Regions from separate parts of the Streptomyces sp. NPDC050211 genome, predicted to be linked through region 1. Evidence: riboswitches for the same ligand, from Rfam matches in the RefSeq annotation. Region 1 holds a riboswitch; the other holds the start of a gene.
The links. Region 1 has a riboswitch for S-adenosylmethionine ahead of thrC (threonine synthase). Riboswitches for the same ligand answer to the same signal wherever they lie in the genome.
Positions count from the first base shown of each region.

Region 2: linked by a shared signal. The riboswitch ahead of AB0I98_RS33310 (aminotransferase class V-fold PLP-dependent enzyme) and the one ahead of thrC (threonine synthase) in region 1 are both predicted to bind S-adenosylmethionine.

Region 1 is NZ_JBFALC010000011.1:132,758-144,530, reverse strand. Features, by position in the region: gene AB0I98_RS14605 (1-phosphofructokinase family hexose kinase) at 1-324, opposite strand, end outside; gene nagA (N-acetylglucosamine-6-phosphate deacetylase) at 456-1,667, opposite strand; gene AB0I98_RS14595 (ROK family protein) at 1,667-2,611, opposite strand; gene AB0I98_RS14590 (extracellular solute-binding protein) at 2,787-4,004, shown strand; gene AB0I98_RS14585 (DUF3263 domain-containing protein) at 4,053-4,280, shown strand; gene otsB (trehalose-phosphatase) at 4,409-5,257, shown strand; gene AB0I98_RS14575 (trehalose-6-phosphate synthase) at 5,225-6,634, opposite strand; gene AB0I98_RS14570 (glucosyl-3-phosphoglycerate synthase) at 6,722-7,666, opposite strand; SAM riboswitch class I at 7,825-7,982, shown strand; gene thrC (threonine synthase) at 8,001-9,284, shown strand; gene AB0I98_RS14560 (MoaD/ThiS family protein) at 9,382-9,657, shown strand; gene AB0I98_RS14555 (cold-shock protein) at 10,066-10,272, shown strand; gene groL (chaperonin GroEL) at 10,596-11,773, shown strand, end outside.
Region 2 is NZ_JBFALC010000043.1:59,947-71,719, forward strand. Features, by position in the region: gene AB0I98_RS33290 (HAMP domain-containing sensor histidine kinase) at 1-269, shown strand, start outside; gene AB0I98_RS33295 (response regulator transcription factor) at 266-928, shown strand; gene AB0I98_RS33300 (SLC13 family permease) at 986-2,401, shown strand; gene AB0I98_RS33305 (glycerate kinase) at 2,412-3,605, shown strand; gene AB0I98_RS33310 (aminotransferase class V-fold PLP-dependent enzyme) at 3,560-4,927, opposite strand; SAM riboswitch class IV at 5,059-5,175, opposite strand; gene trpD (anthranilate phosphoribosyltransferase) at 5,253-6,317, opposite strand; gene AB0I98_RS33320 (cytochrome bc complex cytochrome b subunit) at 6,437-8,074, opposite strand; gene AB0I98_RS33325 (Rieske 2Fe-2S domain-containing protein) at 8,071-9,126, opposite strand; gene AB0I98_RS33330 (c-type cytochrome) at 9,123-9,932, opposite strand; gene AB0I98_RS33335 (heme-copper oxidase subunit III) at 10,001-10,621, opposite strand; gene AB0I98_RS33340 (response regulator transcription factor) at 10,767-11,168, shown strand; gene AB0I98_RS33345 (Ig-like domain-containing protein) at 11,178-11,773, opposite strand, start outside.

The sequences.
Region 1 (11,773 bases):
GGGCTCGTTGAGCTGGGTCGTGTCGCCGGTCTGTTCGTCCACGACGGCTATCGTGCGACGGGTCGGGCCGGAGATCGGGACGAGGGCGTCCACCAGGCCCGGTGTGGTGGTGAGTTGGTCCTGGACGACGCGGCCCGTCGCGCCGCCCGCGAAGCCGGTGACGGTCACCTCGTGGCCGAGGGCGGCGAGGACGCGGGCCACGTTGAGGCCTTTGCCTCCCGGGCGTTCGGTCACCTCGGTCACCCGGTGAGAGGTGTGCGGCCGTAGCGCCCGTACGCGGTAGGTGATGTCGAGAGCGGTGTTCAGTGTGACCGTGAGGATCACCTGGGCCGACCTCCCCCGATGAGATGCGGAATGCGCGTGCCGTCTGTCTGTCCGGATGTCAGATCATGCCAAAGAGACGGCCGCCGAGCCCAGTCCCGGGTCGGCCACCGTCTCGCTGACTGCCGGACGGATCAGCCCAGTTGGGGATCGACCACCCATTCGCCCCGGCGCATGACGCCCTTCAGGTTGAAGTCCGTGTCGAGGATCACCAGGTCGGCGTACTTGCCCGCCTCCAGGGAGCCGATCGTGTCGTACATCCCCAGCAGCTTGGCCGGGTTGGCGGACAGGGCCGTGACCGTGTCCTCGACCGGGAGGCGGTCGATCGTCACCGCGCGCTTGAAGGCGCGGTCCTGGGTGAGGGTGGAGCCCGCGATCGAGCCGCCCTCCACCAGGCGGGCGACGCCCTCGCTGACCTCTACCTCCAGCGGGCCGAGCATGTAGCGGCCGTCGCCGAAACCGGCCGCGTCCATCGCGTCGGTGATGAACGCCACGCGGCTCGCTCCCGCGTGGTGGAAGGCGAGTTGAAGGGAGGCGGGGTGGAGGTGCGTGCCGTCGTTGATCAGCTCGACGGTGATGCGGTCGTCCTCGAGGAGGGCGGCGATCGGGCCCGGTGACCTGTGTCCCAGCGTCGGCATCGCGTTGAAGAGGTGCGTCGCGACCGTCGCGCCCGCCTCGATCGCCTCCACCGTCTGCTCGTACGTCGCGTCCGTGTGGCCGATCGCCGCGATGACGCCGTGCTCGGCCAGCAGTCTCACGGAGTCGATGCCGCCCGGGAGTTCGGTCGCGAGCGTGACCATCTTCGCCTTGCCGCGCGCCGCGTCGATCAGTTTGCGGACCTCCGCGGGGTCCGGGTCCCGGAGCAGTTCCTCGGAGTGCGCGCCCTTGCGGCACGGGGAGATGAACGGGCCCTCGAAGTGGATGCCGGCGATGTCGCCCTGCTCGGCGAGTTCGCTGAGCAGGCCCGCGCGCTGGACCAGGAAGTCCATGTCGCCGGTGACGGTGGAGGCGACGAGGGTGGTGGTGCCGTGCAGGCGGTGGGTGTGGATGCCGGTGACTACGTCGTCTGGCGTGCCTGATGTGAACGAGGCGCCGCCTCCGCCGTGGTTGTGGATGTCTACGAATCCCGGTACCAGCCAGTGGTCGGTTACGTCGATGAGGTGGGCGTTCTCTGGGGCTGTGCGAGCGATTCGGGTGCCGTCGATGATCACTGAGCCGTCTTTGACGGTGCCCGTCGGCATGACCACGTTGGCACCGGACAGGATGAGGGGCGCCTTCGCCGTCGCGGGCTGCGGGCCGGTGGGGGCTTGTCGCGCAGTTCCCCGCGCCCCTGAGGGGGTTGCCATCAGGTCGTTACCTCCGTGCGGTCAGTTGTGTCTAGGAGGTCCCAGGCCAGTAGGCCGGCACCCAGGCAGCCCGCGGTGTCGCCCAGGGCCGCGGGGACGATGGTCGGCAGTTTCTGGAAGGTCACGCGTTTCTTCACCGCGTCCCGCAGCGGTGTGAACAACGTTTCCCCCGCCTCGGCCAGGCCGCCACCGATGATGAGGGTGCGGGGGTCCAGCAGGGTGAGGGCGGTGGTCAGGCCGTCGGCCAGGGCGTTGATGGCCTCGTGCCAGATGGTGAGGGCCTTCGGGTCGCCGGAGGTCATGGCCTTCGCGCAGTCCGCCGCGTCCGCGGCAGGGTTGCCGGAAGCCTTCGCCCAGGCTTCGCTCACCGCTGCCGCCGAGGCGTACCGCTCCAGGCAGCCGGCCTGACCGCATGGACAGGGGGCCCCTGCCGGTCGTACGACGATGTGGCCGATCTCGCCCGCGAAGCCGTGCGCGCCCGACTCCACCCGGCCCTCGATGCCGATCGCGCCCGCTATGCCGGTGCCGAGGGCGACGAAGAGGAAGCGGTCGGTGCCCTGGCCCGCGCCGATGCGGCCCTCGGCGAGGCCGCCGCTGCGGACGTCGTGGCCGAGGGCGACGGGGACGTTGCCGATGCGGGCGGTGAGCAGGTCGCGCAGGGGTACGTCGCGCCAGCCGAGGTTGGCCGAGTAGGCGGCGATGCCGTGGTGCTCGTCGACGATGCCGGGGACGGCGACTCCGGCGGCGGCCGCGGGCTCGCCGAAGGTCCGGTCGCCGTACGCGCGTAGCTCCGCGGCGAAGTCGAGGATGTGCTCGACGACGGCCCCGGGTCCGCGCTCGCGGCCGGTGGCGCGGCGGGCCTGGTGCAGCAGCTCGCCCTTCGCCCCTACCAGGGCGGCCTTCATCCCGGTGCCGCCCACGTCGAGGGCGATGACATGTCTCACGGGGACAGTGTGGCCCGTGGACCCGGAAGAGGTCTAGTCCACTTGCGTGGTGTAGACCTTATGGCTACGTATCGAAAGTTTTCGCGATGGTGATGCGCGATCGCGAAGGTGGGGCAGGAGAGCTGTGCAGGGGCGGAAGAGGACAGGGGCGATCGCGGTGGTGTCCGCTCTGGGCATGACGGCGGTGCTCGGCGGCTGCGGCCTCGGCGACGACGCGGACGAGGTGACCCTGAGGCTGGTCGCGGCCGACTACGGCGACAGCGCGGCCAACAGCTCCGAGAAGTACTGGGGCAAGCTCGTCGACGAATACGAGGCCGCCCACCCCGGGGTGAAGATCCAGGTCAGCGTCTACTCCTGGAACGATGTCGACCGCAAGGTCAAGGAGCTGGCCGACGCCGGCAAGGCCCCGGACATGGCGCAGATCGGTGCGTACGCCGACTACGCGGACAAGGGCCTGCTCTACCGCGCCGACGACCTGCTCTCCATCACCACCCAGGCCGGTTTCGCCTCCCAGCTCGCCAAGGCGGGGCAGGTGAACGGGGTGCAGTACGGCATGCCCTTCGCCGCCTCCACCCGGCTGCTGTTCTACAACAAGGACCTCTTCAAGAAGGCCGGCCTCACCCCGCCGACCACCTGGGACGAGCTCGCCGCCGACGCCGCGGCGCTGAAGGCGGACGGGGTGAAATACCCGTACGCCCTGCCGCTGGGGCCGGAGGAGGCGCAGGCCGAGACGATGCAGTGGCTGCTCAGCGGCGGGGGCGGCTACACCGACGGCTACGGCACCTACGGCATCGACTCCGCGCAGAACGTCGACACCTTCACCTGGCTCAAGGACGAGCTCGTCGGCAAGGGTCTGACCGGGCCCGTCGCGCCGGGCGAGCTGAACCGCGCCGACGCCTTCGCCGCGTTCGCCAAGGGGGACGTCGGCATGCTCAACGGGCACCCCTCGCTGATGCACATCGCCGGGAAGAAGGGCGTGAAGTTCGGCATGGTGCCGATGCCCGGCGTCGACGGTGAGAGCGACGCCACGATGGGGGTCGCCGACTGGATGACGGCGTTCAAGAAGAACGGGCACGCCGAGGAGGTCGGCGACTTCCTCGACTTCGTGTACGACGAGAAGAACGTGCTGGACTTCTCGCGTGAGTACGACCTGCTGCCGGTCACGACCAACGCTTCCGCGACGATGACGGAGGCGAAGCAGGACGCCGATCTCAAGCCGTTCCTCGACGAGTTGCCGCTCTCCGAGCTGTATCCGGTCGGCAAGACTTCCTGGGCCGAGGTCAGCGCGGCCGTCAAGAAGCGGATCGGGCAGGCCGTGGCCTCCGGCGGCAATCCGTCGGCGGTGCTGAAGCAGCTGCAGGCGACGGCGAATTCGGCCGCGAGCGCGGAGTAGCTCCGCGGTTTTGCCGGGCTGTCGGTGGCGGGGGATAGCGTGCGGGGTATGGAGCAGCTGGGCCGCAGGGAGCAGGACATCCTCGCGCTCGAACGCCGGGGGTTTCCGGGGCCGGGGGCGAAGGAGCGGGCGATACGGGAGGAGCTGGGGTTGGCGCCGGTGCGGTATTTCCAGCTGTTGAATGCGCTGCTGGATGATCCTCGGGCGTTGGCTCATGATCCGGTGACGGTGAATCGGCTGCGGCGGGTGCGGGATGCGCGGCGGGCGGAGCGGTAGGGCTCTGCTGGGTGCCGTGTTTTGTCTGCGGCGCCGTTGTGGCTGGTCGCGCAGTTCCCCGCGCCCCTTCGGGGCGCGCTGCAGAACCGCAGCTGACTTCACCAGGTCTCCGTGGATAGGGTCGGCCCATGGGCAGCCCCGTGGACTCGACAGACGACCGCTTGCCGAACCCCGTTACCCAGGCCGGCCGAGCCGGTATCGCCGCTATCCTCCAGCGGCCCGGCAGGGCGATGATCGCTCTTGACTTCGATGGGACGCTCGCACCGATCGTGGCGGATCCGGAGCGGGCGCGGGCGCATCCGGGTGCGGTGCCGGCGTTGGCCGCGCTGGCGCCGAAGGTGGCCGGCGTTGCGGTGATCACCGGGCGTCCGGCCGAGGTCGCCGTCCGGTACGGCGGCTTCTCCGGTGTTGCCGGGCTGGAACATCTCGTGGTCCTCGGCCACTACGGCGCCGAGCGCTGGGATGCCGTCACCGACGCCGTCACCGCCCCGCCGCCGCACCCCGGAGTCGCCGCCGTCCGCGCGGAGCTGCCGACGCTCCTGGACGGGACCAACGCCTGGGTCGAGGAGAAGGGCGGCCGGGCCGTCGCCGTGCACACGCGCCGTGCCGACGATCCCCAGGCCACCTTCGAGGCCCTCCGCGAGCCGCTCGCCGACCTCGCCACCCGCCACGGCCTGATCGTCGAGCCGGGTCGCCTGGTCCTCGAACTCCGCCCACCGGGCATGGACAAGGGCGTGGCCCTGACCGACCACGCTCGCGACATCGGCGCCGAGTCCGTCCTCTACGCCGGCGACGACCTCGGCGACCTTCCCGCCTACGCCGCCATCGACAAACTCCGCTCCGACGGCACCCCCGGCCTGCTGGTGTGCAGCGGCAGCGACGAGGTGACCGAGCTGAGGGAACGGGCGGATGTGGTGGTCGACGGTCCGGCGGGGGTCGTACGGCTACTGGGGGAGTTGGCGGCCCGTATCCGGTAGCGCGTTCAGCTGATCCAGGAACCACTGCGTCGGCGGCAGTGACGTCGCTGCCGCCGCCAGCCGCTTCGTGCGTTCCCCGCGCTCCCCGGCCGGCATCGTCAGCGCTTCGTACAACGCCTCGGCCGTGCCCGTCACGTCGTAGGGGTTCACGGTGATCGCGTCCTCGCCCAGTTCCTCGTACGCCCCCGCCTCCCGCGAAAGCACCAGCACGCATCCCTCGTCGGAGACGACCGGCATCTCCTTGGCGACCAGGTTCATGCCGTCGCGGATCGGGTTGACCAGAGCCACGTCCGCGAGCCGGTACGCCGCCAGCGAGCGGGCGAAGTCGTCCTTCACGTGCAGCACGACCGGCGTCCAATCCGGCGTTCCGTAGCCGGAGTTGATCTCCTCCGCGAGCCGCTGCACCTCGGCCGTGTACTCGCGGTAGACGGCGAGGTCCTGCCGCGACGGATACGCGAACGCGACATGCACGACCCGTCCGCGCAACTCGGGGTGGTCGTCGAGGAGCTGGCGGTATGCCAGCAGGCCGCGCACGATGTTCTTGGACAGCTCGGTGCGGTCGACCCGGACGATGGTCTGGCGGCCCGGGCCGATCTCGGCCCGCAGCGCGGCCATCCGTTCCTCGACGTCGGTCTCGTGCGAGCGCCGGCGCAGGAAGTCGGCGTCGGCGCCCAGCCCGTGGACGCCGACCCGGGTGTCGCCGAGCCCGCCGACGAGGGCCTCGGCGCATGCGGTGAACGCGTCGGCCCAGCGGTGGGTGAGGAAGCCCAGCCGGTCGGCGCCGAGCATCCCGCGCAGCACCTGCTCGGCGATGTCGTCCGGCAGCATGCGGAAGTACTCCACCGGCGCCCACGGCGTGTGCGAGAAGTGGCCGATCCGCAGGTCGGGGCGGAGTTCGCGGAGCATGCCCGGCACCAGGGTCAGGTGGTAGTCCTGCACCAGCACCGCCGCCCCGGCCCCCGCCTCCTCGGCCAGCGCCTCAGCGAACGCGCGGTTGTAGCGGACGTACGACTCCCACTGCCGCCGGAACTCCGTGTCGAAGACCGGCTCCAGCGGCGTCTGGTACAGCAGGTGGTGGACGAACCAGAGGACCGAGTTCGCGATGCCGTTGTACGCGTCCGCGTGCACGTCGGCCGGAATGTCCAGCATCCGTACACCGGACTCGCCGACTCCGCGCCGTACCGCCTCGCGGTCGCCGTCGCCGAGGGCCGAGCAGACCCACAGGGCGTCCGCGTCCGGCCCGATCGCGGAGAGACCGGACACCAGCCCGCCGCCGCCGCGCTTGGCGTGCAGCGAGCCGTCCTCGCGGACCCCGTACGAGACGGGGCCGCGGTTGGAGGCGACCAGTACCTGCGCAGCACCGAAAGTTGCAGCCATACGCCACAACCTAGCCCAGGCCAGAACCGCTCAAACGTACGGCTCAGCGGTATACAACCGGCGCGTTCCGTTACGCCACGCGCACGTTTATGCCGCTTTGCGGGACTGGTACTCGGCGATGTCGGCCATCGGAGGCCGTTCTTCCGTATCCACGGAGTAGGTGCGGGGTTCGAATCCGTCCTCGCTCCGTTCGAACTGGGTGAGGGAGGGGCGGATCAGATGCCCGCGGGCCAGCCTGAGCTGGGCCGTGCGGTAGATCGCGGCCGACATCCGGCCCAGGGCCTGGCCGTCCTGGTGCCGGTGCTTGCGCACGCCGACGTCGACCTGGGCGAGGGCGTCAAGGCCCACCAGATGCAGGGCGTCGACCAGCATGCCCAGCTCCACGCCGTAGCCGACGGGGAACGGGAGCTGTTCCAGCAGGGAGCGGCGGGCTGCGTACTCGCCGCCCAGCGGCTGGACGAATCCGGCCAGCTGCGGCCAGTGCATGTTCAGCAGCGGGCGGGCCATCAGTTCCGTCACCCGGCCGCCCTGGCCTGCCGCGCCGCCGAGCGGACGGTCGTACATCCCCTTGACGAGGTCGACCTCCGGGTCGGTGAGCAGCGGGCCGACGATGCCGGAGACGAAGTCCGACTTGAACTCCTTCAGGTCCGCGTCGATGAAGCAGACGATGTCACCGCTGGTGACGAGGAGCGAGCGCCACAGGACCTCGCCCTTGCCGGGGACGGCCGGTATGCGCGGCAGGATGTCGTCGCGGTGGACGACCCGAGCACCCGCGGCGGCGGCCACCGCGGAGGTGCGGTCGGTCGATCCCGAGTCGACGACGACGATCTCGTCGACGAGCGGGACCTGGTGCATGAGGTCGTGACGGATCACGGCGACGATCTCGCCGACCGTCTCCTCCTCGTTGAGCGCGGGCAGCACGACACTGACGGTCTGGCCCGTGGCGCGTTTCGCGGCCAGGATCTTGTGGAGCGGGCGATCGGTCAGGGACCAGGAGCGTGCGCTCAACCAGCGCTCGACTTCTTCCAGCACAGTAAGCGGCTCCTCACTGTCGCGGATCACGACTAGAGGTGTGTGATCCATCTCGCGGTTCGGACGACTATCTCAACTGTCCTGGCCTTCGGTTACAGTCTTGAACAACGCTGATGACCATCGCATGTCGGGGGTCGTTTGCGTCTACAACTAAATACCGCTCATCCAGAGGGGCAGAGGGATACGGCCCGTTGAAGCCCCGGCAACCCTCCAGTCGGTACTCGTAGATCAGTGTTGATCGTTCTCCGCGAGGCTCCCGGCTAGGGAAGGTGCCAAATCCGTCTCACGGCGAGATGCGTCGTGAGGAAGATGAGGAGAAAGGGCCTCGCCTCACATGGCTGCGCAGACAGTTGCAAGCACCACCCACACCGTCGACCTCGGCCCCGCCGCGGCGCTCTCGTGCCGCGAATGCGGTCACCGAGTACCCCTCGGCCCGGTCTTCGCGTGCGAGGAGTGTTTCGGCCCGCTCGAGATCGCCTACGACTTCTCGGCCTACGACGCCGAAGAGCTCCGCAAGCAGATCGAGGCGGGACCCGCGAACATCTGGCGGTACGCACCGCTGCTGCCCGTCCCCGCGGACGTGGCCGACAAGCCCAACATCAACCCGGGCTGGACCAAGCTCGTCAAGGCCGACAACCTCGCGCGCGAGCTGGGTGTCGACGCCGGCAAGCTCTTCATCAAGGACGACTCCGGCAACCCGACGCACTCCTTCAAGGACCGGGTCGTCGCCCAGGCCCTGGAGGCCGCGCGCGCCTTCGGCTTCACCACCCTCTCCTGCTCCTCGACGGGCAACCTCGCCGGCGCCGTCGGTGCCGCCGCCGCCCGGGCCGGCTTCCGCTCCTGCGTGTTCATCCCGCACGACCTGGAGCAGGGCAAGGTCGTCATGGCCGCGGTCTACGGCGGTGAGCTCGTCGGTATCGAGGGCAACTACGACGACGTCAACCGTTTCTGTTCCGAGCTGATCGGCGACCCGGCCGGCGAGGGCTGGGGCTTCGTCAACGTCAACCTGCGGCCGTACTACGCGGAAGGGTCCAAGACCCTGGCGTACGAGATCTGCGAGCAGCTCGGCTGGCAGCTGCCCGACCAGCTGGTCGTCCCCATCGCCTCCGGCTCGCAGCTCACGAAGATCGACAAGGGTCTGCAGGAGCTCATCAAGCTCGGGCTCGTCGAGGACAAGCCGTACAAGATCTTCGGCGCGCAGGCCGAGGGCTGCTCGCCGGTGTCCGTCGCCTTCAAGGGCGGGCACGACGTCGTCCGGCCGCAGAAGCCGAACACGATCGCCAAGTCGCTGGCGATCGGCAACCCGGCGGATGGTCCTTATGTCCTGGACATCGCTCGCCGTACCGGCGGTGCGGTGGAGGACGTGAACGACGAGCAGGTCGTCGATGCGATCAAGTTGCTTGCGCGGACCGAGGGCATCTTCGCGGAGACCGCCGGCGGCGTGACCGTGGGTGTGGCGCGCAAGCTGATCGAGAACGGTGTCCTCGACCCCACGAAGACCACGGTCGTCCTCAACACCGGTGATGGTCTCAAGACTCTTGACGCGGTTGCCGGTACGGGGCTGACTGCGACGATTCGGCCCAGCCTGGACTCGTTCCGGGAAGCGGGTCTGGGGTAGGGCCCGTCTCATTGATTTCGTCTGCGGGCCGGTGGGGGCTGGTCGCGCAGTTCCCCGCGCCCCTGAAGGGGCGCTGTACTGACCGGAGGTTCAAGTTATGAGCGTTAGCGTCCGCATTCCTACCATCCTGCGCACCTACACCGGCGGTGCGGCCGAGGTTTCCGCCGAGGGTGCGACCCTCGCCGACGTCATCTCCGACCTGGAGAAGAACCACACCGGCATCGCCGCCCGCATCCTCGACGACCAGGGGAAGCTGCGGCGGTTCGTCAACGTGTACGTGAATGACGACGACGTCCGTTTTGAGCAGGGGCTGGAGACGGCGACGCCGGACGGGGCCGGTGTCTCGATCATTCCGGCGGTCGCGGGCGGCTGAATCACGCATTGTTCATCGAATGGCCCCCTCCGTGAGAGAAGCGGAGGGGGCCATTCTCTATGGTTGAGCACGGTACAGTTGGGGAACCTGCTCGCGCTTTCATGCCGGGCGCATATGAGTTCCGCCCGCACGGCCGACAAGAAGTAGCCAAAGTACGCGGGCCTTTTGCGTCATTCGCTCCTTTTATTGGGTCCGAGTTGCCCTGGATTTACACAAATTCTCCGCATTTCACCGATCGGTCGCGCCCAGATTTCTCGTCCGACTGACCTGTTGCAGACGGCAGTTGGACAGATACATTCAGCCGCGGTCGACGCGTTCCGGCGCACGCCCCCAACCGTGGGGGGTGAGGTCTGACCCGGATCCGCGAAGTGTGGATCTGTGCAAGGGCCAGTAATAGGGGAGTTAGGCATGGCTCAGGGCACCGTCAAGTGGTTCAACGCGGAGAAGGGGTACGGCTTCATCGCGGTCGACGGTGGTGCGGATGTATTCGTCCACTACAGCGCGATTCAGATGGACGGCTACCGCACCCTGGAAGAAGGTCAGCGAGTCGATTTCGAGATCTCGCAGGGCCAGAAGGGGCCGCAGGCGGACATGGTCCGTCTCGCGACCAGCTGAAGCACGCGCCGACTGACTGCAGCGACGTTCTTCTTCGGAGGGCTCGTTTCCCATGGGGAGTCATGGGTTGCGAGCCCTCCGGCATGTCCGGGGCCGGTCCGGACCCCTTGCCACGCCTGAGGATCACTGAGGAGCGCTTGCACTCGGCATGGGCGAGTGCTAATCATTGGCGTTAGCACTCTGAAGGTGAGAGTGACAACGAGGACCGGGTCGGTGAGGCCCGCAGGCCGGGTGGGGCAAGGAACCACAGGCAGGCGAGCCGTCCGTCGCGGGCGCCAGCGCGGTCCGGAGCAATCCACCCCAGTCCGGGAGGACCACTTCACATGGCCAAGATCATCGCGTTCGACGAGGAGGCACGGCGCGGTCTCGAGCGCGGGATGAACCAGCTCGCCGACGCCGTCAAGGTCACCCTTGGCCCCAAGGGCCGGAACGTCGTCCTCGAGAAGAAGTGGGGCGCCCCCACGATCACCAACGATGGTGTTTCCATCGCCAAGGAGATCGAGCTCGAGGACCCGTACGAGAAGATCGGCGCCGAGCTGGTCAAGGAAGTCGCCAAGAAGACGGACGACGTCGCCGGTGACGGTACGACCACGGCGACCGTGCTCGCCCAGGCCCTCGTCAAGGAGGGTCTGCGCAACGTAGCCGCCGGCGCCAACCCGATGGCCCTCAAGCGCGGTATCGAGAAGGCCGTCGAGGCCGTCTCCGGTGCCCTGCTCGAGCAGGCCAAGGACGTGGAGACCAAGGAGCAGATCGCCTCCACGGCCTCCATCTCCGCCGCCGACACCCAGATCGGCGAGCTCATCGCCGAGGCGATGGACAAGGTCGGCAAGGAAGGCGTCATCACCGTCGAGGAGTCCCAGACCTTCGGTCTGGAGCTGGAGCTCACCGAGGGTATGCGCTTCGACAAGGGCTACATCTCGGCGTACTTCGCCACCGACATGGAGCGTATGGAGGCCGTCCTTGACGACCCGTACATCCTGATCGCCAACTCCAAGATCTCCTCGGTCAAGGACCTGCTCCCGCTTCTGGAGAAGGTCATGCAGTCGGGCAAGCCGCTGCTGATCATCGCCGAGGACGTCGAGGGCGAGGCTCTGTCGACCCTGGTCGTCAACAAGATCCGTGGCACCTTCAAGTCCGTCGCCGTCAAGGCTCCGGGCTTCGGTGACCGCCGCAAGGCCATGCTCGGCGACATCGCCATCCTCACGGGCGGCGAGGTCATCTCCGAGGAGGTCGGCCTCAAGCTGGAGAACGCGACCCTGGACCTCCTGGGCCGCGCCCGCAAGGTCGTCATCACCAAGGACGAGACCACCATCGTCGACGGCTCCGGCTCCGCCGACCAGGTCGCCGGCCGGGTCAACCAGATCCGCGCCGAGATCGAGAACAGCGACTCGGACTACGACCGCGAGAAGCTCCAGGAGCGTCTGGCGAAGCTGGCCGGCGGCGTGGCCGTCATCAAGGCCGGTGCCGCCACCGAGGTCGAGCTCAAGGAGCGCAAGCACCG
Region 2 (11,773 bases), on a different contig from region 1:
CCGTCCGCATCGGCTCCCGCGCCGAAGGGCAGCGCATCGAGCTGTACGTCGCCGACTCCGGGCCCGGCGTCCAGCCACAGGACGTCGAGGTGATCTTCGATCGCTTCCGGCGGGGCTCGGCCCGGCGGGGCGCCCGGGGTTCGGGCGCGGGGCTCGGCCTGTCGATCGTGCGGGCGATCGCGGAGGCGCACGGCGGCCGGATCCGCCTGCACGACACCGAGGGCGGCGGCGCCACCTTCGTACTCACCCTGGAAGAGGCACACACGTGAACCGCATTCTCATCGTCGAGGACGAGGAGCGCATCGCCTCCTTCGTGGAGAAGGGCCTGCGCGCCAACGGCTTCACCACGACCGTCGTCGGCGACGGCGACGCGGGCTACGAGTACGCCCTGACCGGCAGCTTCGACCTGGTCGTCCTGGACATCGGCCTGCCCGGCCAGGACGGCTTCACCGTGCTGCGGCAGCTGCGCGAGGCCCGGGTGACCGTCCCGGTGATCGTGCTGACCGCACGGGACTCGGTGCGGGACACGGTGGCCGGTCTGGAGGGCGGCGCCGACGACTGGATGACCAAGCCGTTCCGCTTCGAGGAACTCCTTGCCCGGGTGCGCCTCAGGTTGCGTACGGCGGCCCGCGCGCCGGAGGTGACGGTGCTCAGGTCCGGCACGCTGAGCCTGGACCTGCGGACCCGCAGGGCACGGGCCGGGGAACGCACGGTCGACCTGACGGCCCGTGAGTTCGTCCTGCTGGAACTCTTCCTGCGCCATCCGGGCCAGGTGCTCTCCCGTGAGCAGATCCTGTCGCACGTGTGGGGCTACGACTTCGACCCGGGCTCCAACATCGTGGACGTGTATGTGCGGACGCTGCGCAGGAAGCTGGGGGCCGAGCGGCTGGAGACGGTCCGTGGCATGGGGTACCGGCTGCCCGCGTGAAGTTCCCTTCATCCACGGCTCATCGCAGACTCACGGCCCGGGTGAACTCTCGATGACGTGACCCTGAACCTCCGCCTCACCGCCGCCCTGTGCGTGGCGCTGTCCCTCTGCGCACTGTTCGCGGTCCCGGGCAACTTCCCCGGTCTTGGCGGGGAGGCACGGCTGACCCTCGTCGTGTTCGCGCTGGCGACATGCGCCTGGATCGGTACGCCGATCGACGACACGTACATCGCGCTGGGCGCCGGACTCGCTCTCACGGTCACCGGGGTGATCAGCAGCGACACCCTGTTCGGCACCCTCGGCGACTCCACGGTGTGGCTGCTGATCTGTGCCTTCGTGCTGGCGGCGGCGGTGGCCCGGACCGGGCTCGCCGGGCGTGCGGCGGCGTTCCTGGTCGGCGGGGCCCGCACGGTACGGCAGCTGGTGCATCTGACGACGGCCGCGCTGGTGGTCACGGCGTTCGCGGTACCGGCGACCTCGGGCCGGGCGGCGCTCGCGCTACCGGTCTTCCTGGCCCTCGCCAAGGCGCTCGCCGACCGGAAACGACTGGTCGTGATGCTGGCGCTGCTGTTCCCGACCGTGATCCTTCTGTCGGCGGTGGCGACACTGATCGGGGCGGGCGCACACCTGATCACCGTGTCGGTGCTGTGGGAGGCGGCCGGCGAGCGGATCGGGTTCACCGAGTGGCTGCTGCTGGGGCTGCCGCTGGCCGTGGCCTCCTCCCACCTGGCCGCGGAGGCCGTTCTGCTGACGACCACCCGCCGCGCGGAGCGCCGGGGTCCCGTGCACATCACCGCCGAGGAGATCCAGCGGCACACCGACACCCCGGTCACCGGTCCCTGGACGCAGGCCGAGACGCGGTGCGCGCTGTTGCTCGGCACGGTCGTGCTGCTGTGGTGTTGTGAGCCGCTGCACCGGGTGCCGCCCGCGGTCGTCGCGCTGATCGGCGCGGTCGTGGCAGCCTCGCCCGCGCTGGGCACCGTACGCCTGAAGGACGCCCTGAAGACGGTGCCGTGGTCACTGCTGCTGTTCATGGCGGCGACCATGGCGATGGGCGTCGCGCTCGCCGACTCGGGCGCGGCGAAGTGGCTGGTCTCGGGGCTGCCCGCGGGGGTCACCCCGACCGTCTTCCTGGCGGTCGTGATCGCGGTCAGCACGGCCGCACACCTGGTACTCCAGTCACGCTCGGCCCGCTCGTCGGTGCTGGTCCCGCTGGTCGTGGCGGCCTCCGTCGGCGCCGGGGTCAACCCGGTCGCCGCCGCCCTGGCGTCCACCGCCGCCGCGGGCTTCTGCCACACGCTCCCGGCCTCGGCCAAACCGGTCACGCTCTTTGCGGAGATCCCCGGCACCCCCACCTACACACCCCGCGACCTGCTGCGTCTGTCCGCCGTCCTGGCACCGCTGACGGCGGCGCTCGTCCTGCTCTTCGCCGTCGCGGTATGGCCGCTGCTCGGCGTCCCGCTGACCCGCTAGGAGACCCCCCATGCTGACTCGAGTCGTCGTAGCGCCCAGCGGCTTCAAGGAGTCCCTGTCCGCCCAGGCCGCCGCCGACGCCATCGCGGACGGCGTCCGCCGGGTTCTCCCGGACGCCGACCTCGACCTCATCCCCCTGGTGGACGGCGGCGAGGGCACCGCGGCCGCGCTGGCCGCCGCCACCGGGGGGCGGCTCGTCGCGCTGCCCGCCACGGGCCCGGTGGGCGAAACCCTCAGCACCCACTTCGCGCTGCTCGGTTCCGAGGACACGGCGGTCGTGGAGATGGCCGCGGTGGCCGGCCTCTCCCTCGTCCCCCCTGCCTTGCGCGACCCGGGCGCCACCACGACGTACGGCGTCGGCGAGCTGATCCGCGCCGCGCTCGACGCCGGCGTACGGCGGATCCTGGTCGGCTGCGGCGACTCGGGTACGTCGGACGGGGGCGCGGGCGCACTCCAGGCGCTCGGGGCCCGGCTGCTGGACGCGGACGGGTTCGAACTCCCCCACGGTGGCCGTGAGTTGAGCCGCCTGCGCCGGATCGACGGGTCCGGCCTCGACCCGCGCCTGCGACAGGTCGAGCTGCTCGTCGCCTGCAACCCGTACAACGTGCTGTGCGGAGAGCGGGGCGTGGCCCGGGTCTTCGGACCACAGAAGGGGGCGACGCCCGCGCAGGTGGAGGAGTTGTCGGCCGGCCTGGAGAACTGGGCCGAGGTCCTCACCCGCGACCTGGCCGTCACCGGCACCGATCTGTACGGCGGTCCCGGCACCGGCGCCTCCGGTGGCCTGGGTGCCGGTCTCGCCGCACTCGGCGCCCGTCTGCTGCCCCGCTTCGACGTCCTGCTCGACCACCTCGACCTGGACGCCCGGCTGGCCCGCGCCGACCTGGTGGTCACCGCCGAGGGCGCCCTGGACCACCAGACGCCGCGCGGGAAGGTCCCCGCCGAGGTGGCACGGCGGGCCAAGCTGCACGGACGCCCGGTGCTCGCGCTGGCGGGCACCCTCGGCGAGGGCGCGCACGAGGTGCCGGGCGTGGACGCGTGCAGCGGGATCCTGCCGGCGCCGATGGCTCTGGCCGAGGCCCTGGTGCGGGCCTCGGAACTGCTCACCGACGCCACCGAGCGCGCGCTGAGGATGATCCTGCTGGGCGCCCGGCTACCGGTTCACGCGGAGGTGTCGGGAACGCAACGCCCGTCCTCCGTACGGTAGTTCCACTGGGCGCCGTCCCGCACGAGCTCCTTGACGGCCGTCACGAAACGCTCGACATGCTCGTCCGGCGTGCCCGCGCCGAAGCTCACGCGGATCGCGTTGAGGGACTTCTCGCCGGGCGCGGCCTCGGGGGCGCCGCACTCGCCCTGGGTCTGCGGGTCGCTGCCGAGCAGGGTGCGGACCAGGGGGTGGGCGCAGAACAGGCCGTCGCGGACGCCGATGCCGTACTCGGCGGAGAGGGCGGCGGCGAAGTGCGAGCTGTTCCAGCCGTCGACGACGAAGGAGATGACGCCGACGCGGGGGGCGTCGTCGCCGAAGAGCGAGAGGACGCGCACGTCCGGGACCTCGGCGAGGCCTTCCCTGACCTGCGCGATCAGGTGCTGCTCACGGGCCACCAGGGTGTCGAAGCCCGCCTCCGTCAGGGCCTTGCAGGCGGAGGCGATGGAGTAGGCGCCGATGACGTTCGGGGAGCCCGCCTCGTGCCGGGCGGCCGTGTCGTGCCACTCCACGTCCACTCCCCCGTCCGCGCGCCGGGTGACCTTCCGGCTGGCACCGCCGCCCGCGAGATACGGCTCGGCCGCACGCAGCCAGTCGGCCCGGCCGGCCAGGACGCCGGAGCCGAAGGGGGCGTACAGCTTGTGCCCGGAGAACGCGACCCAGTCGACGTCGAGGTCCTGCACGGACACCGGGTGGTGCGGGGCCAGCTGAGCGGCGTCCAGGACGATCCGTGCGCCGTGCGCGTGCGCCACCGCGGCCAGTTCTTGTACGGGCCACAGCTCGCCGGTGACGTTCGAGGCGCCGGTGACACAGACCAGTGCCGGGCCATCGAGGTCCCGCTCGGCGAGGGCGCGCTCCAGGGTCTCGACGGCCTGGCGCGGGGTGCGGGGTGCGTTGAGGTAGCTGACGTGGGCGTCCTGCCACGGCAGCAGCGAGGCGTGGTGCTCGGTCTCGAAGACGAAGACCTGGCAGTCGGCGGGGAGCGCGGCGGCGAGCAGGTTGAGCGAGTCGGTGGTGGACCGGGTGAAGACCAGCTGGTCGTCGGCGCGGCAGTCGAGGAACTCGGCCACCGTGGCGCGGGCGTTCTCGAAGAGGTCGGTCGACAGCTGGGAGAGGTAGCCGGCTCCGCGGTGCACGCTGCCGTAGTACGGCGCGTACGCCGCCACGTCGTCCCAGACGCGCTGGAGGGCGGGGGCGCTGGCCGCGTAGTCGAGCGCGGCGTAGGTGACCTCGCCGCCGGTGACGAGCGGGACGGTGACATCCCGGCCGAGAACGGGCAGCGGGGCACAAACGGATCGGTCGAGGGCAGCGGTGGAGACAGACATGACGGAACTCCCGTGAGGGTGGGCGAGAAGAGAAGAAGGGTGTGCGGAGGCGGGGCTCGGCGGCCCTATCGCATTCGCTTGCTCACGGAAGACTCCCTCGATCGACCCAGGACCCCTGGTGTATCGCGAGGGGTCCGCGCTTGCCGTGAGCCTTGCTGCACACGGCCTGGTCTTCACCCGGGGCACCCCGCCACGGACGGAGGGTTGCCGGACAGTCGGCCGGGGCCTCATGACTGTCACTCATGACCTGGGCAGGAAATTACGTCAAATGATCGACGTCCCGCAACCCGTGTCCGGATCGCGGGACGTCTCCTCGCGCTTCGCGCTACTTGTGGCTCGCGGCCACCCAGCGCTCCAGCGTCAGCTTCGCCGCCCCGGAGTCGATCGACTCCGCCGCCTTCTCCATCCCGGCGCGGATCTGCTCGGCGAGCGGGGCACCGGTCGGATCCAGGGCCACCAGGGCGGCCGCCGAGTTCAGCAGTACGGCGTCCCGCACCGGGCCCGTCTCGCCGTCCAGGAGGCGCCGGGCGACCTCGGCGTTGAAGGACGCGTCGGCGCCGCGGAGGGCCTGCACCGGCACCAGTTCGAGGCCGACGTCCCGCGGGTCGAAGGACTCCTCGGTGACCTTGCCGTCGCGGACGATCCACACCCGGGAGGTGGCCGTCGTGGTCAGCTCGTCCAGGCCGTCGTCGCCGCGGAACACCAGGGACGAGTTGCCGCGCTCGGCGAAGACGCCGGCCACGATCGGCGCCATGCGGAGGTCCGCGACGCCGACGGCCTGCGCCCTCACCTTGGCCGGGTTGGTCAGCGGGCCCAGGAAGTTGAACGTCGTCCGGATCCCCAACTGGCCGCGTGCCGCTGCCACATGACGCAGCGCCGGATGGAACTTCACCGCGAAGCAGAAGGTGATCCCGGCCTCCTCGGCGACCTCTGCGACCCGCTGCGGCGTCAGCTCCAGATTGACGCCGAGCTTCTCCAGGACGTCCGAGGCCCCGGACGCCGAGGACGCGGCCCGGTTGCCGTGCTTGACGACCTTCGCGCCGGTGCCGGCGACGACGATCGAGGACATGGTGGAGATGTTCACCGTCTTGGCGCCGTCACCGCCCGTGCCGACGATGTCGACCGTGTGCCCCGGCACCTCGATCACATTCGCGTGCTCGTACATCGTCCGCACGAGCCCGGCGATCTCCTCCACGGTCTCGCCCTTGGCACGCAGCGCCACCGCGAACCCGGCGATCTGCGCGTCGGTCGCCTCACCACGCATGATCCGGTCCATCGCCCAGGCCGTGTCATCGGCACTCTGGTCACGGCCCTCCAGCAGCCCGTTCAGCACCTCGGGCCAGGAACGGCCCGCCGCGATGTCGCCTCCAGCGGGGGTCACAGCGCTCATAGCCGCTCCTGTGGGTCGTAGAAGAGTGTGCTCCCACCCTATCCAGCCGCGGGCACAGCGAAGGGCCCCGTCCGAACACCGGACGGGGCCCTTCGACCGTGACGTGGCTGGCGCAGCGATCAGTGATGGCCGTGGCCGCTCGTGATCTCCTTGTACTCCTCGACGGACGGCTTGGGGATCTGGGCTTCCTCGCCGTAGTACGCCTTGCTGAGCTTCGCGCGCAGCTTCTCGGAGCCCTTCACCTTGCGCTCGACACCGTTCTCGTCGACCGTCGGGCCGATCTCGGCCGGCTCGTACTGCTCGTGCGCGGTGAGGGTGTACAGCGCGTCCTGGCTGAGCGGCTCGTGCACCTCGATGAACTCACCGTGCGGCAGGCGCTTGATGATGCCCGACTCACGGCCGTGCAGCACCTTCTCCCGGTCCCGGCGCTGGAGGCCGAGGCAGATCCGCTTGGTGATGACGAACGCGATCACCGGGGCGACGAAGAACCCGATGCGGACGAACCAGGTGATGGCGTTGATCGACAGATGGAAGTGGGTGGCCCAGAGGTCGTTTCCACCACCGATCAGCAGCACCATGTACCAGGTGATCCAGGCGACGCCGAAGGCCGTACGGGTCGGCGCGTTGCGCGGGCGGTCCAGGATGTGGTGCTCGCGCTTGTCGCCGGTGACCCAGGACTCGATGAACGGGTAGACCGCGATGGCGACCAGCACCAGCGGGAAGATCATCAGTGGGATGAACACGCCCAGGACGAGCGTGTGCCCCCAGAAGTTGACCTCCCAGCCCGGCATGACACGGATCAGGCCTTCGGAGAAGCCCATGTACCAGTCGGGCTGAGCGCCGGTGGACACCTGGTCCGGTCGGTAGGGGCCCAGGGCCCAGATCGGGTTGATCGTGGCGATCGCCGAGATGACCGCGATGACACCGAAGACCAGGAAGAAGAAGCCTCCGGCCTTGGCCATGTAGACCGGCAGCAGCGGCATGCCGACGACGTTCTTGTTGGTCCGGCCGGGGCCCGCGAACTGCGTGTGCTTGTGGTAGAAGACCAGGATCAGATGGCCGACCACCAGCCCGAGCATGATGCCCGGCAGTAGCAGGATGTGGATCGAGTAGAAGCGGGCCACGAAGTCGCCGCCCGGGAACTCCCCGCCGAAGAGGAAGAACGACAGATACGTGCCGACGATCGGCACGGACAGGATCGCGCCCTCCATGAAGCGGACACCGGTGCCGGAGAGCAGGTCGTCCGGGAGCGAGTAGCCGGTGAAACCGGTGAACATGCCCAGGACGAACAGCAGGAAGCCGAACAGCCAGTTGATCTCACGCGGCTTGCGGAACGCGCCCGTGAAGAACACGCGCATCATGTGCACGAACATGCCGGCCAGGAAGACCAGCGCCGCCCAGTGGTGGATCTGCCGGATGAGCAGACCGCCGCGGACGTCGAAGGAGATGTGCAGCGTGGAGCTGAACGCCTCCGACATCAGCTGGCCCTGCAGCGGGACGTAACTGCCGTGGTACTCCACCTCGTTCATCGACGGGTGGAAGAACAGCGTCAGATACACGCCCGTGAGGATGATGATGATGAAGCTGTACAGGCAGATCTCGCCCAGCATGAACGACCAGTGGTCGGGGAAGATCTTGCGCATGTTGGTCTTGGCGAGGGAGTAGATCCCCAGCCGGCCGTCGGCCCAGTCGGCTACGCGCTCGCCGCCCGGTGCCTTCCCGCGGTCGCGGGACTCTTTGTTGGTCGCAGTACTCATCCGCGCTCCCAGAATGCAGGACCGACGGGCTCTTCGAAGTCGCCGAGCGCCTCGAGGTAGCCCTCGTCGTTCACGCCGATGCGCAGCTGCGGCAGGGCGTGACCGGCGGGACCGAAGATCACTCGGGCACCGTCGGAGAGGTCGAAGGTGGACTGGTGGCAGGGGCAGAGCACGTGGTGCGTCTGCTGCTCGTACAGGGAGATCGGGCAACCGACGTGGGTGCAGATCTTCGAGTACGCCACGATGCCCTCGTGGGACCACTCCAGCTCGCGCTTGTCCTTGATGTCGCCCGGCTGGATCCGGACGATCATCAGGGCGTCCTTGGCGATGTTGACCTGGAAGTCGTGGTCGTGCTCCTCCAGGCCCTCGGGCTTGGCGAAGGTGAGCGAGCCGACGGCGACGTCGGAGGGACGCAGCGGCTCGTTGGTGTTCATGTTGACGAGCAGCAGGCCCCGGCGCCAGCTGGTGTGGCGGAGCTTGGTCTCGGGCAGCGGGCCGAGGTCGCGCAGCAGGACGATGCCGGAGAGCGGGACCAGGGCCAGCGCGCCGAACATCGTGTTGCGGATCAGCTTGCGGCGGCCCAGCGCGGACTCCTTGGCGCCCTGCTTGAAGTCGGCCATGACCTTGGCCTTGACCTCGGGCTCCGCCTCGATCGGGTGGCGCTCGTCGACCATCTCCTCGTCCGACATCAGCGTGCGGGCCCAGTGGACCGCGCCGGCGCCGATGGCGAAGAGGGCGATGCCGAGCGTCATGCCCAGCGCGAAGTTCAGCCCGCTGATGTGGCCCAGCGGGAAGATGTAGACCGACTTGTCGGCGGGGATCGTCACATAGGCGGCGATGAAGCCGACGGTCGCCAGCATCGACACCGTGAACAGCATGGCCACCGTGCGCTCGGACCGCTTGGCGGCCCGCTCGTCGATGTCCTGCACCCGGTGCTCGTGGGGCGGCAGGCCGGGGTCCGCGAACGGGTGCTTCTCGTCCGCGACGCCTACTGCGCCGTGCGTGTCCTGCTCAGCGGGCAGGTTCTCTTCTGGAATGTCTTGGCTACTCATGACTTCTTGGCCTTTGCGGTCCGAGCGGCGACCCAGACGGCGACCGCGATCAGTGCGCCGAGTCCGAAGACCCACGAGAACAGACCCTCGCTGACCGGACCCAGTCCGCCCAGCTCGAGGCCGCCGGGGCTCTCGGTGTCGTCGCTGTTGACCGCGTCGAGGTACGCGATGATGTCCTTCTTGTTCTGCTCCGACAGGATGGTGTCGGGGAACGAAGGCATGTTCTGCGGGCCGGTCTGCATGGCCTCGTAGATGTGCTTCGGGGAGACGCCCTCGAGGTCGGGTGCGAACTTGCCGTGCGTGAGCGCGCCGCCCTTGCCGGTGAAGTTGTGGCACTGCGCGCAGTTGGTGCGGAACAGCTCACCGCCCTTGGCGATGTCGGCGTCCTCGGGGTTGTACTGCCGCTCGGTGGGGACGGACGGGCCGGCACCCAGCGAGGAGATGTAGGCCGCGAGCTGGTCGATCTCGGCCTGCGAGTAGACGACCTTCTTCTTCGGGACCTGTGCGCCCGGCTGCTGGGCCGGCATACGGCCGGTGCCCACCTGGAAGTCGACGGCCGCGGCGCCCACGCCCACCAGGCTCGGACCGTCGGTGGTGCCCTGACCGCCGGTGCCGTGGCAGCTGGCGCAGCCGACGGCGTAGAGCTTCTTGCCCTCGTCGATGGCGAGGGACTGGGCTGTTTCATCGGCCTGCGCCTTGTCCGCGGGTGCGAACACGGCGTACAGCCCCCCGGTGCATGCCAGCGCGAGGAGTAGAACGACGACCGCCGCCAGCGGATGGCGTCGTCGTGCGGAGAGCTTTTTCACGGATTACCCCGGTGTCAGGATCTTCTGCGTCGATGCTTCTGGAAAACGGTGCGGGACCGCGGCCCCGGCTACTTGATCATGTAGATCGTGGCGAAGAGGCCGATCCAGACGACATCGACGAAGTGCCAGTAGTAGGACACGACGATGGCGGCGGTCGCCTGCTCGTGAGTGAACCTTCTGGCCGCGTAGGTGCGGCCGAGGACGAACAGGAAGGCGATGAGGCCACCCGTCACGTGCAGGCCGTGGAAACCGGTGGTCAGGTAGAACACCGAGCCGTACGGGTCGGACGAGAGCGAGAGACCCTCGTGCTTGACCAGCTCCGTGTACTCGAAGACCTGACCGCCGATGAAGATCGCGCCCATGACGAAGGTGACGATGAACCAGCCCCGGAGCTTCTTCACATCCCCGCGCTCGGCGGCGAACACGCCGAGCTGACAGGTGAGGGAGGAGAGCACCAGGATCGTGGTGTTGGCCGCCGAGAACGGGAAGTTCAGGCTGGACGCCATCTCCTTCCAGTGATCCGGCCCGGTCACCGATCGCAGGGTGAAGTACATCGCGAAGAGGGCCGCGAAGAACATCAGCTCGGAACTCAGCCAGATGATGGTTCCGACGCTGGTGAGGTTCGGTCGATTGACCGACGGGTGCGCGTGACCCTTGTCTACTGTCGTTGCTGTCGCCACGACCGACATTATGTCGGTCGCTTATCCCGCCCTCACTCCGGGGGTGCCGTTCGGAGTGTCTCTACCGCCCGTACCGGTGTTGACGTGGTGTTGAAGGGAGTAGCATCCGGCCCAACGGGCCTGATCCTTACGACGCTGATGTCACGGAGGAACCATGCAGCCGACCGCCACGGTGCTGGTCTACAGCGACGACTCCAACACCCGCGAGCAGGTGCGGTTGGCCTCCGGCCGGCGGCCGGCTCCCGATGTCCCCCTGGTCGAGTTCCTGGAGTGCGCCACGCCTGCGGCGGTGATCGCCGAGTTGGACAAGGGCGGCATCGACGTCTGTGTGCTGGACGGTGAGGCCGTGCCGATGGGGGGCATGGGGCTCTGCCGTCAGATCAAGGACGAGGTGTTCAACTGCCCGCCCGTGCTGGTGCTGATGGGGCGGCCGCAGGATGCGTGGCTGGCTACGTGGAGCCGGGCGGAGGCGGCGGTGACCTTGCCGGTGGATCCGGTGGAGTTCGCCGCGGCGCTGGCTTCCTTGCTGCGGGACAACAAGGCGCTGAGCGCCTGACGGGGCGCCTCACACAGCCGCCGGCCTGAGCCGTGCCGCGTCCTCCGGGGCCGGGCCCTCCGGGTTGCCCTTGACGAGGGCGCTGCCCTTGCGCCAGTGCTTCCACTGGAGGTTCCAGTCACCGAAGCCGTTGCCGAAGGGTTCCATGGTGTCGCCGTAGGAGTTGACGACCTCGACGAGATCGCCCTCGCGGACGTTCTCGTAGAACCAGGCGGCGTTGCCGGTGCTCATGCCGGTGCAGCCGTGGCTGACGTTGGCGTAGCCCTGGGAGCCGACGGACCAGGGGGCGGCGTGGACGTACTCGCCGCTCCAGGTGACGCGGGTGGCCCAGTAGACGGGCAGGTCGTACGACTCCGAGGAGCCCTCGGCGATACCGATGCTGGTGCCGCGCATGCGTACGAAGTACTCCTTGCCGAGTACGACCTTGACGCCGTTGCGGGTCTCGAAGCCGGGCTTGCCGGTGGTGACGGGGATCTGGTTGATCGCCTCGCCGTTCTTGTAGACCGTCATGGAGTGGGACGAGGCGTCCGTGACGGCGATGACCTTGTCGCCGGTGGTGAGTTTCAGCGGCTTCGTCTCGCCGCCCCAGAGCCGGTCGCTGATCT